DNA from 2 places in the Micromonospora sp. NPDC047740 genome. Region 2 is predicted to be linked to the other one. Evidence: riboswitches for the same ligand, from Rfam matches in the RefSeq annotation. Region 2 holds a riboswitch; the other holds the start of a gene.
The links. Region 2 has a riboswitch for thiamine pyrophosphate ahead of ACGF4F_RS32700 (ECF transporter S component). Riboswitches for the same ligand answer to the same signal wherever they lie in the genome.
Positions count from the first base shown of each region.

Region 1: linked by a shared signal. The riboswitch ahead of thiE (thiamine phosphate synthase) and the one ahead of ACGF4F_RS32700 (ECF transporter S component) in region 2 are both predicted to bind thiamine pyrophosphate.

Region 1 covers NZ_JBIDCT010000007.1:157,677-164,533, forward strand. The annotation lists gene thiD (bifunctional hydroxymethylpyrimidine kinase/phosphomethylpyrimidine kinase) at 1-463, opposite strand, end outside; gene ACGF4F_RS15165 (thiamine phosphate synthase) at 460-1,233, opposite strand; gene ACGF4F_RS15170 (thiazole synthase) at 1,230-2,000, opposite strand; gene thiS (sulfur carrier protein ThiS) at 2,006-2,206, opposite strand; gene thiO (glycine oxidase ThiO) at 2,197-3,291, opposite strand; gene thiE (thiamine phosphate synthase) at 3,285-3,911, opposite strand; TPP riboswitch at 3,906-4,013, opposite strand; gene ACGF4F_RS15190 (aldo/keto reductase) at 4,164-5,126, opposite strand; gene ACGF4F_RS15195 (ATP-binding cassette domain-containing protein) at 5,274-6,857, opposite strand, start outside.
Region 2 covers NZ_JBIDCT010000025.1:10,427-17,283, forward strand. The annotation lists gene ACGF4F_RS32675 (acyl-CoA dehydrogenase family protein) at 1-491, opposite strand, end outside; gene ACGF4F_RS32680 (DUF6328 family protein) at 672-1,175, opposite strand; gene ACGF4F_RS32685 (SIS domain-containing protein) at 1,297-2,046, opposite strand; gene ACGF4F_RS32690 (aminoglycoside N(3)-acetyltransferase) at 2,043-2,855, opposite strand; gene ACGF4F_RS32695 (alpha/beta hydrolase) at 2,852-3,676, opposite strand; TPP riboswitch at 3,765-3,871, shown strand; gene ACGF4F_RS32700 (ECF transporter S component) at 3,945-4,529, shown strand; gene ACGF4F_RS32705 (ABC transporter ATP-binding protein) at 4,658-6,112, shown strand; gene ACGF4F_RS32710 (energy-coupling factor transporter transmembrane component T family protein) at 6,109-6,857, shown strand, end outside.

The DNA.
Region 1 (6,857 bases), on a different contig from region 2:
TGACCATCTCCTCGACCGTGGTCACCGGGCGTCCGGTGAGGGCCGCGGCCTCCGCGCAGTTCGGTGTCGCCACCTCGGCGTACGGCAGCAGCCGCTGCACCGCCTCCACCACCCCGAGCGGGTGTCCACTGGTGGCGACCAGCACCGGATCGACGACGAGCCGGGGCAGTCGCCCCGCCTCCGCCGCCTCGGCGATCGCATCGGCGACCGCCGGGGTGCCGAGCATGCCGGTCTTCACCGCGCGCACGGCGAAGTCCCCGAGCACGCTGTCGAGCTGGTCCCGGACGGTCTGCGGGGGCAGCGGCAGGACGGCGTCGACGCCCCCGGTGTTCTGCGCGGTGATCGCGGTGATCACGCTGGTGCCGTACGCGCCGAGGGCGGCGAAGACCTTGAGGTCGGCCTGGATGCCCGCGCCGGCGCCGGAGTCTGATCCGGCGATGGTGAGGACTGTCCGCGGTGTCACGTCTCCCCCAGGGTGGTTGCTGTTGAGGGCTGCGGCCGACCGTGCCCACTCCGGGCGGTCAGGCTTGATCCCTCCGTGGGCACGGTCGGCCGCAGCCCCGTCGTGGAGACCTCCGTCGGGGCGTGCCAGCTTTGCGGCACGGGGGTGACTGTCTCGCGATAGTTCTCGGTCGGCCGGGTGACCGCCTCGTGGAAGCTCTCGGTCAGCGTGGCGGCCGCCACGCCGGGATCCTCGGCGCGCATGACGCCACCCAGCACCGCCACCCCGACGGCGCCCGCCTCGAGGCACGCGGTGACCTGCTCGGGCGTCTCGATGCCGCCGAGGGCCAGGGCCGGCACCGGGCTGAGCTCAATCAGGTCGGCGAGTCGCCCCGGGAGCAGGGGTGGGCCGTAGCCCGGCTTGGTTCTGGTCGCCCAGACCGGCGACAGCGTCACGTAGTCCTCTGTGGTGAGTCGGCGCAGCTCCGCCTCGTCGTGGCAGGAGCGGCCGACGAGGCCGACGACCGGCGGTGGATACGGGCCGGCGGCGGGGAGGTGGATGGCGTCGCCGTCGAGCGGGTCGGAGCCGGCGACGACCAGGGTGCCGCCCGCCTCGGCGAGGATCGCCCGCAGCTCGCCGGCGAGGGCGGCCCGCTCGGCGCGGGGCAGGTCCTGCTCCCGTAGCACCACCCAGCGCACTCCCCCGCCCACGGCCGCTGCGATCACCTCGGGCAGCGGCTTCCGCGCCACCCGCCGGTCCGTCAGCACCACCAGGCCGGACGGTGCGGTCACAGGTCCGGCCTTCCCTCGTCGGGGGTGGAGGCGAGGGCGTGGAAGCGGCGGGCGATCCGGCCCGCCCCGCACGCGAGCCGCCCGGCTTCCACCGCGTACCGCATGGCGGTGGCCATCGCCACCGGGTCGGCGGCCCGGGTGACCGCGCTGGCCAGCAGCACCGCGTCGCAGCCCAGTTCCATGGCGAGCGCGGCGTCCGAGGCGGTGCCGATGCCGGCGTCGAGGATCACCGGCACGTCGACGCTCTGCCGGATCAGCCGGATGTGGTGCGGGTTGCTCACGCCCAGGCCGGAGCCGATCGGCGCGCCGGCCGGCATCACCGCCGCGCAGCCCACGTCGGCCAGCCGCCGGGCCAGGACCGGGTCGTCCGAGGTGTAGGGCAGCACGGTGAACCCGTCCGCCACCAGCTCCTCGGCGGCGCGCAGCAGCTCCACCCCGTCGGGCAGCAGCGTGCGTTCGTCGCCGATCACCTCCAGCTTCACCCAGTCGGTGTCGAACGCCTCCCGGGCCAGCTGGGCCACCTTCACCGCCTCCGACGCGGTGTGGCAGCCGGCCGTGTTCGGCAACACCCGTACGCCGCACCGGTCGAGCAGGTCGAGCAGGCCGCCGCCGCTGCCCGGTGCGGTGTCGACCCGGCGGAGCGCCACGGTGACCAGCTCGGTGCCGGAGGCGCGGATCGCCTGCTCCAGCACGTGCAGGTTGGCCGCCCCGCCGGTACCGAGGATGAGCCGGGAGCCGAACGCGGTCCCGCCGATCTCAAGGGCCATGGCGCTCACCCGCCCTGGGCGGCGCTGAGCACCTCGACCCGGTCGCCGTCGTGCAGGGCGGTCGCCGACCAGCCGCCGCGCGGCACCACCTCGCCGTTGACCGCGACCGCCAGGCCGCGCCGCTGGTCGGTGACCTCCCGGACCACGTCGGCGACAGTCGCTCCGCCGGGCACGCTCCGCCCGGCGCCGTTGACGATCAGTTCCATCTGGGCTCCTCCTCGGGTACGAACCGGTCCGGGATGAACGGGGCGAGCAGCGGGTCCGGCTCGCCGGTGACGATCAGCTCGGTGATCAGGTCGGCGGTGACCGGGGTGAGCACGATGCCGTGCCGGTGATGGCCGGTGGCGACGAGCACGCCCGGCCGGCCGGGCAGCGGCCCGATGATCGGCGCGTTGTCCGGCGTACCGGGGCGCAGCCCGGCGGACGCCTCGACCAGGTCGTACTCGGCCAGCTCGGGAACCAGGTCGACGGCGGCGCGGAGCAGCCGGAGCACCGCCCCGGCGGTCACCTCGGTGTCGGTGCGCTCCTCGACGGTCGCCCCGATCACCACCTCGCCGCTGTCCCGGGGCACCAGATAGATCGACTCGCCGTCGGCGTACCCCCGGATCACGTGCCGGAAGCCCGGCGCGCCGCCACCGGGCGCGCGGAGCCGGAGCACCTGCCCCTTCACCGGCCGGACCGGCAGCCCGGTGAGCGCCGCCGCGCCGCACCCGGCGGCGACCACGGTGAACCGGGCGTCCACGTCGGAGAGCCGGGCGACCGGGGCGGGGCGGAGCGCGACGCCGGCCAGCTCGGCCGCCGCGCGCAGCGCCGCCACCAGCCGGCGCGGGTCGACCTGATGGTCGCCGGGGGCGACCGCGCCGCCGCGCACCCGGGGGGCCAGCGCCGGCTCGCGGTCCCGCAGCGCGGAGGGACGCAGCGGCGTGATCGGCAGCTCCAACCCCTGCTGGTACGACCAGAGCCGGCGCGCCTCGGCCAGGTCGTCGGCGGTCAACCCGACCACCAGCGTGCCGTCGGTGCGGTACCCGACGTCGGTGCCGGCGTCCTCGGTCAGCTCGGCGGCGAAGGCCGGCCAGCGGGCGGCGGAGTCGGCGAGCAGCCTGGTCAGCTCGTGCTCGCCGAAGTACGCCTCGGCCACCGGCGACAGCATCCCGGCCGCCACGTGCGACGCCCCGGAGCCCGGTGCCGGATCGTGGACGACCACCCGCAGCCCGCGCTGCGCGCACCGCCACGCGATCGCCAGCCCGACCGGTCCCGCCCCCACGATGGCGACGTCCGGCCGGGTCAGCACGCCAGTGCCCCGAGCAGTTCGGCGGTGGTCCGGGCCGGGTCGGCGGCCTCGGACAGCGCCCCGACCACCGCCACCCCGTACGCCCCGGCGGCCCGCAGCGCCGGCACCCGCGCGGCGGTCACCCCGCCGATCGCGATCACCGGTACGTCCACCGCCCCGGCGACCGCGCGTACCCCCTGGGGGCCGATCGGGTCGGGCAGCCCTGGCTTGGTGGCGGTGGCGTGGCAGGGGCCCACGCCCAGGTAGCTGGCTCCGGCGGCGACCGCCGCGACGGCGGCCCCCGGTTCCCGAGCGGTGGCGCCGAGCACGGCGGTGGAGCCGAGCACGTGGCGGGCGGCTGCCACGGGCAGGTCGTCCGCGCCGACGTGGCCACCGGCCGCGTCCACCGCGAGCGCCACGTGCAGCCGGTCGTTGACCAGGCAGGTCGCCCCGTGCAGCCGGCACAGCGCGACCACCCGGGCGGCCAGTTCGTACGCCTCCCGGTCGGTGGCGCCGTCCGCCACCCGGACCTGGACGACCAGTTCGGCGCGGGCCACCGGCAGGGCGGCGCGCAGCACGGCGAGCGGATCCCGGCCCGGCCGGGTGTCGGTGATCAGATGCAGACGTCCCAGGGACGGCACGGCAACACTCCTCCCTGCGCCGGCATTACCCGGATCAGGTTCGACGGTCGGGGGCTGCAGCCCCCCTCTCAGCCCGGTGCACCGGGCTCCCGTGGGTCACTTGTGGCCTACCGTACGACGTCCGCCGCGGGCACGCCAAGGCCGGGTGGCACTTTTCCCACCCACCGCCGCCACGGGTGCCGCCAGCAGGCCGGAGCGGACAGCACGCTGCCCCGGTGCCGTGGGACGGCGCCGGGGCAGCGGAAAGCCGGGTCAGAGGATGGCGTCGAGGGCGGCCAGGTCCTCGTCGGTGGGCTGCCAGGCACCCGCCTCGGCGTTGGCGCGTACCTGCTCGGGCGTGGTGGCACCGGCGATCACCGAGGTCACCGCCGGGCGGGCGGCGAGTCCACCGATGGCCACCTGAAGCATCGAGATCCGACGCTTCGCCGCGTACGCCTCGATCGCCTCGATGGTGTCCCAGTCCGCCGCGGCCAGCCGCTCGGCGTACCGGCCGCCGCCGGAGAGCCGGCTGCCGGCGGGCGGCGCCTCGCCCCGGTGGTACTTGCCGGTGAGCAGGCCGTTGGCCAGCGGGAAGAACGGCAGCATGCCCAGGCCGAACCGCTCGCAGGCCGGGATGACCTCGGCCTCGACGCTCCGCTCCAGCAGACTGTAGTGGTTCTGCGCGGAGATGAAGCGGGTGCGGCCCTGCGACGACGCGGTCCAGTCGGCGTCGGCGATCTGCCAGCCGGCGAAGTTCGAGTTGCCGAGGTAGCGGACCTTGCCGGCACGGACCAGGTCGTCCAGGGCAGCAAGTGTCTCGTCGATCGGGGTGTCCGGGTCGGGTTCGTGCATCTGGTACAGGTCGATGTGGTCGGTGCCGAGCCGGCGCAGCGACGCCTCGACCGCGCGGGCGATGTAGCGGCGGGCACCCCGGGCACCGAAGTCCGGCCCGTTCAGGCCGTGCATGTCCATGCCGAACTTGGTGGCGACCACCACGTCGTCGCGGTGGCCCTTGAGCGCCTGCCCGAGCAGCTCCTCGGAGCTGCCCTGCGGCTCGCCGTAGATGTCGGCGGTGTCGAAGAAGTTGATCCCGGCGTCGAGGGCGGCCTCGACCACCGCCCGGGTGCCGTCGAGGTCGAGCTTGCGGCCGAAGTTGTTGCAGCCGATGCCGACCACGGACACCACGAGCCCGGAGTCGCCCAGCCGGCGGTACGTCATCTCACTCACGAGATCCACCCTATGCCCGGGCGGGGAACGCAACTGGTCGAGCCCCGAGGTCGGGGACGACCCGGTGAGTCGGTCACGACATCAGCTCCACAGCGGCGCTCACCCGGGTCCGCCGCGCCGAACTCGCGGCGGACCCGGGGCGAAGGCACGGCCCGGTCAGCCGACGTCCCAGACCGGCTCGGGGGTCTCCACCACCTCGCCGTCGCCGCGGAACAGCACGAACCGGTCGAAGGAGCGGGTGAACCACCGGTCGTGGGTCACCGCGATCACCGTCCCCTCGAACGCGGCCAACCCCGCTTCGAGCGCCTCGGCGGAGGCCAGGTCGAGGTTGTCGGTCGGCTCGTCGAGCAGCAGCAGGGTGGCCCCGGAGAGCTCCAGCAGCAGCACCAGGAAGCGGGCCTGCTGGCCACCGGAGAGGGTGCCGAAACGCTGGTCGCCCTGCCCGGCCAGCTCATACCGGGACAGCGCCGCCATCGCCGCGTGCCGGTCCATCCCGGCCCGGTGCTCGTCGCCCCGCCAGAGGATGTCGACCAGCGTCTTCTCCAGCAGCTCCGGCCGGTCGTGGGTCTGCGAGAAGTGCCCGGGCCGGACCCGGGCGCCGAGTCGTACCACCCCGCCGTGGGCGACGGGGGCGAGCGCGGCCGCGCCGTCGACCGGCGCGTTGGCCGGGTCCGGGTCGCTCCCGCCGCGGGCCAGCAGGCGGAGGAAATGCGACTTGCCCGTCCCGTTCGCGCCCAGCACGGCGACCCGGTCGCCGTACCAGAGCTCCAGGTCGAAGGGGTAGGTCAGGCCGTCGAGCTCGAGCTGCTCGCAGACCACGGCCCGCTTGCCGGTCCGCCCGCCGGTCAGCCGCATCCGGATGTCCTGGTCCTTCGGGGGTACGGGCGGCGGCCCGGCCTCCTCGAACTTGCGCAACCGGGTCTGCGCCGACTGGTAACGCGAGGCCATGTCGGAGTTGTACGCGGCCTTCTGCTTGTACATCAGCACCAGCTCGCGCAGCTTCTGGTGTTCCTCGTCCCAGCGCTTGCGCAGCTCGTCGAGGCGGGCGTGCCGGGCCACCCGCGCCTCGTGCCAGCTCGCGAAGCTGCCCGGGTGCACCCAGGCGCTGCCACCTTCGACGGCGACCACCCGGTCGGCGGTCTGCGCCAGCAGCTCCCGGTCGTGCGAGACGTAGAGCACCGACTTGCCGGACTCGCGCAGCCGTGCCTCCAGCCACCGCTTGCCCGGCACGTCGAGGAAGTTGTCCGGCTCGTCGAGGAGGAGCACCTCGTCGGTGCCCCGGAGCAGCAGTTCGAGGGCGAAGCGCTTCTGCTGGCCGCCGGAGAGGGTCCGCACCGGGCGGTCCCGGGCGGCATCCCACGGCAGGTCGAGGACGATGGTGGTGACGGTGTCGAAGAGCACCTCGGCGTCGTACCCGCCGACCTCACCCCAGGCCGCGAGCGCGTCCGCGTACGCGAGCTGGGCCTTGCCGGCGGCGGTGCTGTACTTGCCGCGGACCTCGGCCGCCCGCATGGCCGCCTCGGTCTCGGCGAGCCGGCGGCCGGCGTCGCGCAACGCCGGCGGGGCGAGCGCGAGGGCCAGGTCGGCGAGCGCCGAGTCGTCACCGATCATGCCGATGAACTGCCGCATCACGCCGAGACCGCCGGAGCGGGCGATCGCGCCGGTCTTCACCGGCAGGTCGCCGGCGACCATCCGGAGCAGGGTGGTCTTGCCGGCGCCGTTGGGCCCGACGAGGGCCAC
Region 2 (6,857 bases):
ACGCCGATCGACTGGTGCGCGGAGAGCAGCGCGCTGATCGCCGGGTTGACCGAGCCGGCCCGCATCAGCGCCCGGCAGTAGTGCAGATTGCTCAGCCCGAGGCCGCCGTACTTCCGGTCGATCTTCATGCCGAAGGCGCCCAGCCGGGCCAGCCCGTGGAACACCTCGTCCGGGATGCGCGCGTCCCGCTCGATCGCCGCACCGTCCACCTCGGCGTCCAGGTACGCCCCGAACGCGCCGAGGAACTCCTCGGCCCGCGCCACGTCCTCCGGCTTCGCGCGCGGCCACGGACTGATCAGGTCGAGGCGGAACCGGCCGAGGAAGAGTTCCTTGCCGAAGCTGGGCCGGTCCCAGGCCGCTTCGCGGGCCGCCTCCGCCACCTGGCGGGCCTCCTTCTCGGAGACCTGGCCGGCCTCGGTGGGCAGCGGCCCCACCCCGTCCACCCGGTCGCCCGCGGCGGCCGGCGGATCGGCGTCGTCGATCGGGGCCACCCGGCCGGTCGGGCCGCCGTGCCCGGCGGGATCGGGTCGGCTGTTCTGTGTCGTGGTCACGGCTGCCTCCTGGAGACCTCGGTCCGGCTGCGTCGACGTGCGCGACGAAAACGACGCTACCCCCGGTTGTTACCCAGGGGTAGCCTTCGGTGCACGTCCGATTTGGCGGAATCGGCGCGGTCAGTCGCCGGGCAGCACCCGCGGGTTGTCGTCCTCGTCGTCGATGTCGTCGCCCCAGTTGCGCCGGGCGGCGAGCGGCAGGACCAACCAGAAGGTCAGGAACCACGCCCCGGTGATCCCGGTCAGCACCAGGGCCGCCAACCGGCCCAGCACGAAGTCGGTGATCAGCAGGACCGCACTGACCATCGAGATCAGCATGAAGGCCAGGCCGCCGATGGCCACCCGGTGGGCAAACCGAACCAGCTCCGGCTTGCGGCCCTGCCGGAACAATGCCCGGTGGAAGGCGACCGGCGAGATGATCATCGCGGTAGCTGCGGCGGCGGCCAGCAGAGCGACGATGTAGGTGTCCTTCTGGAAATTGGTGGTCCGGGTGAAACCGCTGCTGAACGGCAGGGTGAGCAGGAAGGCGAAGAGGATCTGCACGCCGGTCTGCGCCACCCGCAGCTCCTGGAGCAGGTCGGCGAAGTTGCGCTGCCACCGCTGCTTCTCGGTTTCCTTGGACACGCGCTACCTCCAGGGATGACGGTACTGCCGGCGGAAGCGTCCGTCGGCAGTACCGCCGGTGCCCGGTCCGCACCGTCGCGAAACCGGTTCACCTTGCCGCCATCGTTCACGACTTCGGGACTCACGCCCCCCGGCGGATGCGGCCCGCGTACCGGGCCTCCAGCTCGGCGTTGTGCTCGTCGCCGCCGGTGATGTTCGCCGACAGGTAGACCGGGGGCCGCTCCCCCGCCGCCAGCAGCCGGGCCACCACCTCCGCCACGAGCTGCTGCGCCAGCAGCGCGGCCGTGATGGAGGAGACCGCACCGACCGCACCGCCGCCGGGCAGCGGCAGGGTGGCGTCGCCGTACGGGGCGCCGTTGTCGAGCACCACGTCGGCGAAGTCGGCGAGCTTGCGCCCGGACGGGTGGCGCGAGGTCATCCGGGCGGAGTGCGCCGCCGAGGTGATCGCGATCAGGGCGTGCCCGCGTTCCTTGACGATGGACGCGAACTCCACCATCGCGCCGTTCACGCCGGAGTTGGAGGCGAGCACGAAGACGTCCTGCGGGCGGATCGGGGCCAGCTCGTAGAGGCGGTGCGCCACCTCGGGCTCGCGTTCCAGCTTCGGGCCGAGCACGTCGGCCGGCTCGCCCCCGTACAGGACCAGGTCGCGCAGGGCGATCCGGTTGGTGGGGACCAGCCCACCGGCCCGGCCGGCGATCTCCATCGCCAGCGCCTCCGAGTGGCCGGTGCCGAACGCGTGGACCACCCCGTCGGCGCGCAGCGACTCGGCGATCAGGTCGGCGCCGCGCGCCACCCCGTCCCGCTGGCCGGCGGCCACCCGGCCGATCGTCTCGGTCACCACCGCCAGGTACGCCTCGGCGCTCACCGTCATGATTCCTCCGTCCCTCGGTTCCGGGCCAGCCAGTCCACCGCGAAGTCGACCGCCACCCGCTGCCTCATCAACCGGCCCGTCCCGTCGCCGACCGGCCCGAGCCGTACCGCTCCGGTGGCCGCCAGCTCGGTGCCGAGCCGGGCGAAGCCGTCGTCGTCCAGGCGGATGTCGTCCCACCACACCCACGCCCGGCCGCCGTCGCCGGTCAGCACGGCCGCGCCGCAGCGCTGCCGGGGCGGCGCCGGCTGCCGGTACTCGGCCAGGTGCAGCGAGGTGTTGCTGTCGTGCTCCACCCCGAGCAGCAGCACGTCGGCGTCCAGCTCGTAGAGGCGGGCCAGCGGGGAGCCCTCGCCGAGCATGTCGGCGAGGGCGTGGTCGGCGACGACCCGGTCGGCCGCCGGCCCCAGCGCGGCGAACGAGACATGCGGGTGGTCGCTGCGCCGCGCGCCGGGCCAGGTGCGGACCAGCTCGGCGAGGGCGCCCATGAACCGGCTCGGCGTGACCGCCGGGTCGAAGCCGGGCAGCTCGTCCCGAATCACCGGCCACCAGTCGGCCGGCACCGGCGGGTTGGTCCAGCCCGCGGGGTCGCTGTTGTCCGGCGTGTGGGTGGGCACCACGAGGGTCCCGGCCGGGCCGAGCACGTCGCGCAGGGCGAGCACCACCGCTTCCGGGCCGCCGCAGAGGAAGCCCAGCGGGCGCAGGGACGCGTGCACCAGGACGGTCCCGCCGGGGCGTACGCCGAGGGCGCGGAACTGGGCGGCGAGCGACGCGCGGGTGTGCGGCCGGGCCGGTGCGGCACCGGCGATCATCGGCCCACCCGGGCGAGGATCGCGGCGGCCAGCGGGGCGGGCGCCTCGTCCGGGATCCAGTGCGTGACGCCGGGCAGCTCGACGAAGCGGTAGTCGCCGGTCACATGGGGTGCGCAGGCCGCGGCGGCGGTGCGGCCGATCGCGATGTCCCGGTCGCTCCAGACGAAGGTGGTCGGCACGCTGACCGGTCCGACGGCCTTCAGGTCCGCCCCGGTCATCGCCCGGTACCAGTTCAGCGCGGCGGTCAGCGCGCCCGGCTCGCACATCGGGTCGGCGTAGCGGGCCACCTGCGCGGGGTCGCCCACCCCGCCGAGCATCCGCCGCAGCGCGACGGCGTTGAGGGCGAGCAGCACCCGCTCCGCCTTGCCGGGCTTGCGGAACAGCGTGATGTAGGCGGAGCGGGCCTTCTGCCCCGGGTCGGTGGCGAGCGCGTGGGCCAGCGCCGCCGGATGCGGCACCGAGACCGCGGTGAGGCTGCGGACCCGCTCCGGGTGCACCGCCGCCAGGCTCCAGGCCACGATCGCGCCCCAGTCGTGCCCGACCACGTGCGCGGCCTCGACGCCGAGCGCGTCGAGCACCTCCGCCGCGTCCGCCACCAACTCCGGGATCCGGTACGCCTCGACCGCCGCCGGCCGGGCACCCGGCGAGTAGCCCCGCTGGTCGAGCGCGTACGTGCGCAGCCCGGCCGCGTGCAGCAGGGGCACCACCTCGTCCCACTCGCCGCCGTGCTGCGGGAAGCCGTGCAGCAGCAGGATCGGATCGCCGTCCTCGGGACCGCCGGTGCGTACCTCGAACGTCAGACCTCGCGCCTCGACCCGCATGATCGGCAGCCTACCCAGCCGGACCGGCACCGCTCGCCCTGCTGTGCCGGCGGCGGGCACCGGTGCTAGCGTCTGCCGCAGACAACTTCACATCCGACAGGGGAGCGCACAGCGCTGAGAGTGCGGGCCGGTGCCCGCAGACCCTCGAACCTGATCTGGGTAATGCCAGCGCAGGGAGTTCGGTCGACCTCCAGCCGCGCCGCCGTCCGGGCATCCGGACGCGGCGTGCGTCTTCTCCTGGTTCACCCTCGACGAACTGGGAGCAACCATGACTCAACCCACCACCAACCGGTGGCGCACCATCGACATCGTCATCGCCTCGGTGCTCGGGGTGGCGTTCGGCGTCATCTTCTGGGCGTGGGGCCTGCTCTGGAACGGGCCGGCGGACGCCATCCCGCTGCCCGGCCGGGCGGCGCTGTACGGCGTGTGGCTGGTGCCGGCCGTGCTCGGCGCGCTGATCGTCCGCAAGCCCGGCGCCGCGTTCTTCACGCTGACCTTCGCCGCGCTGGTGTCGGTCGCGCTCGGCAGCAGTTGGGGCTGGACCCTGGTGGTGCAGGGCCCGCTGGAGGCGGCGGCGGGCGAACTGGCCTTCGCGCTCTTCGGTTACCGCACCTACCGGCTCCCGGTCTCGCTGCTGGCCGCCACCCTGGCCGGCCTCGCCGCCGCGATCTACGACGTCTTCGTCTGGTACCCGGACACCGCGTGGGGCAGCTTCCGGCTGCCGTACATCCTCATCACCGCCGTCAGCGCACTGGTCGTGGCCGGCCTCGGCGGCGTCGCGCTGACCCGCGCCCTGGCGAACACCGGCGTCCTCGACCGCTTCCCCGCCGGCCGCGAACGCGCCGCCGTCTGACCGCCCGATCCGATGATGTTGATCATGAGGTTGACGGCGATGTGGATCTCTGAAACCGCCGCCAACCTCATGATCGACGGGGCGGGCCGGGTTGGGGCGGGGCGGGGACGGGTGGGAGGGGTGTGGGTGTGAGTGGGGTGGTGCTGCGGGGGTTCGGGTGGCGGCACGCCGGGCGGAAGGGGTGGGCCGTCCGTGGGGTGGACCTGCGCGTCGAGCGCGGGGAGCGGGTGCTGCTGCTGGGGGCGTCCGGAGCGGGCAAGAGCACCCTGCTGGCGGCGCTCGCCGGGCTGCTGCCCGAGGACTCCGGCGAGCAGGAAGGCACCGTCGAGATCGACGGGCTCGACCCGCGCAAAGCCCGGGAACGGGTCGGCATCGTCTTCCAGGACCCGGAGACCCAGCTGGTGATGGCCCGCTGCGGCGACGACGTCGCGTTCGGGCTGGAGAACCGGGGCGTACCCGCCGAGGAGATCTGGCCCCGGGTGGACGCGGCACTGCGCCGGGTCGGCTTCCCCTACCACCGGGACCGGCCCACCGCGGCGCTCTCCGGCGGCGAGCAGCAGCGGCTCGCCCTCGCCGGGGTGCTCGCCCTGCGGCCCGGGCTGCTGCTGCTCGACGAGCCCACCGCCAACCTCGACCCGGCCGGCGCCGCGCTGGTCCGGCAGGCCGTCGCGGACGCGCTCGACGCGGACACCACGCTGATCCTGGTCGAGCACCGGGTCGCCGAGGCGCTGCCGCTGGTCGACCGGGTGGTGGTGCTGGAGGCCGGCGGCGGGGTGCGGGCCGACGGGCCGCCCGACACGATCTTCGCCGCGCACGGCGATACGCTCGCCGCCGCCGGAGTCTGGGTGCCGGGTCGCACCGTGCCGCCCCGGCACGCCACCGCGCCGCCGGGCGACCGGTTGCTCACCGCCGACCGGCTCGGCCTGCCGCCCCGGCTGGCCCCCGTCGACCTCGAGGTACGCGCCGGCGAGGCGCTCGCCGTCCTCGGCCCGAACGGCGCCGGCAAGTCCACCCTGGCCCTGCTCCTCGGCGGCCTGCTCCGCCCCGGCACCGGTACGGCCACCGCCACCACCGCCCTGGCCGGGCGGGACGCCGGCACTCCCCCGCACCGCTGGCGGGCGCCCCTGCTGGCCCGGCGGATCGGCTCGGTCTTCCAGGACCCGGAACACCAGTTCGTCACCGGCACCGTCTACGACGAACTGGCGCTCGGCCCGCGCCGGACCGGCGAGCCCGAGGCGGCGGTACGGGCCACCGTGGACGGGCTGCTGGACCGGCTGCGGCTCGCCCGGCTCGCCGGGGCCAACCCGTACACCCTGTCCGGTGGGGAGGCGCGGCGGCTGAGCGTGGCGACCGCCCTGGCCACCGCGCCGCGCCTGCTGATCTGCGACGAGCCCACCTTCGGCCAGGACCGGCGGACCTGGTCGGAACTGGTCGACCTCTTCGCCGAGCTGCGCGACGCCGGGCACGGCATCGTCGCGGTCACCCACGACCCGGACTTCGTCGCCGCGCTCGCCGACCGCACCGTCGCCCTGGACCGCCTAGTGACCGCCACCGTCCCGACCCGCACCGGGGAGCGCGCATGATCAGCGTGGAGCCCGTGGCCCGGCCCGGCGCGCCGCTGGCCCGCCGCAACCCGGTGGCGAAGCTGGCCGCCGCGCTGGTCTTCTCGTTGGTCCTCATCGCCACCCTGGACCCGGTGGCCCCGGCGATCGCCATCGCGATCGAGCTGGTGGTGCTGCCGCTGTTCGGCATCCGCTACCGGATGCTGGCCCGGCGGGGCTGGCCGCTGCTGGCCAGCGCCGGCGGCATCCTGGTCACCCTGGTGCTCTTCGCCGCCGACCGGTCCGGCCGGGTGCTGGTCGGGGCCGGTCCGATCCTGGTGACCGAAGGGGTGCTGCTCACCGCGCTCGGCCTGGTCCTGCGGATGCTCGCGGTGGCGCTGCCCGGGATCCTCGTCTTCGCCACCACCGACCCCACCGACCTGGCCGACGCGTTGATCCAGAACGCGAAGGCCCCGGCCCGGTTCGCCATCGGCGCGCTGGCCGCGTTCCGGCTGGTACCGCTGCTCGAACAGGAGTGGCGGATGATCAGCATGGCCCGGCGGGCCCGCGGCGTGGACGCCGGCCGCAACCCGGTCGCCAAGGTGCGGCTCTTCGTGTCGACGGCGTTCGCCCTGCTGGTCGGGGCGATCCGCCGGGGCACCCGACTGGCGGTCGCGATGGACGCCCGCGGCTTCGACGCCGGCATCCCGCGTACGGTCGCCCGGCGGCAGCGCTTCACCCGGGCGGACGGGCTGCTCGTCGCCGGCGCGGCGGTGCTGGCCGGCGC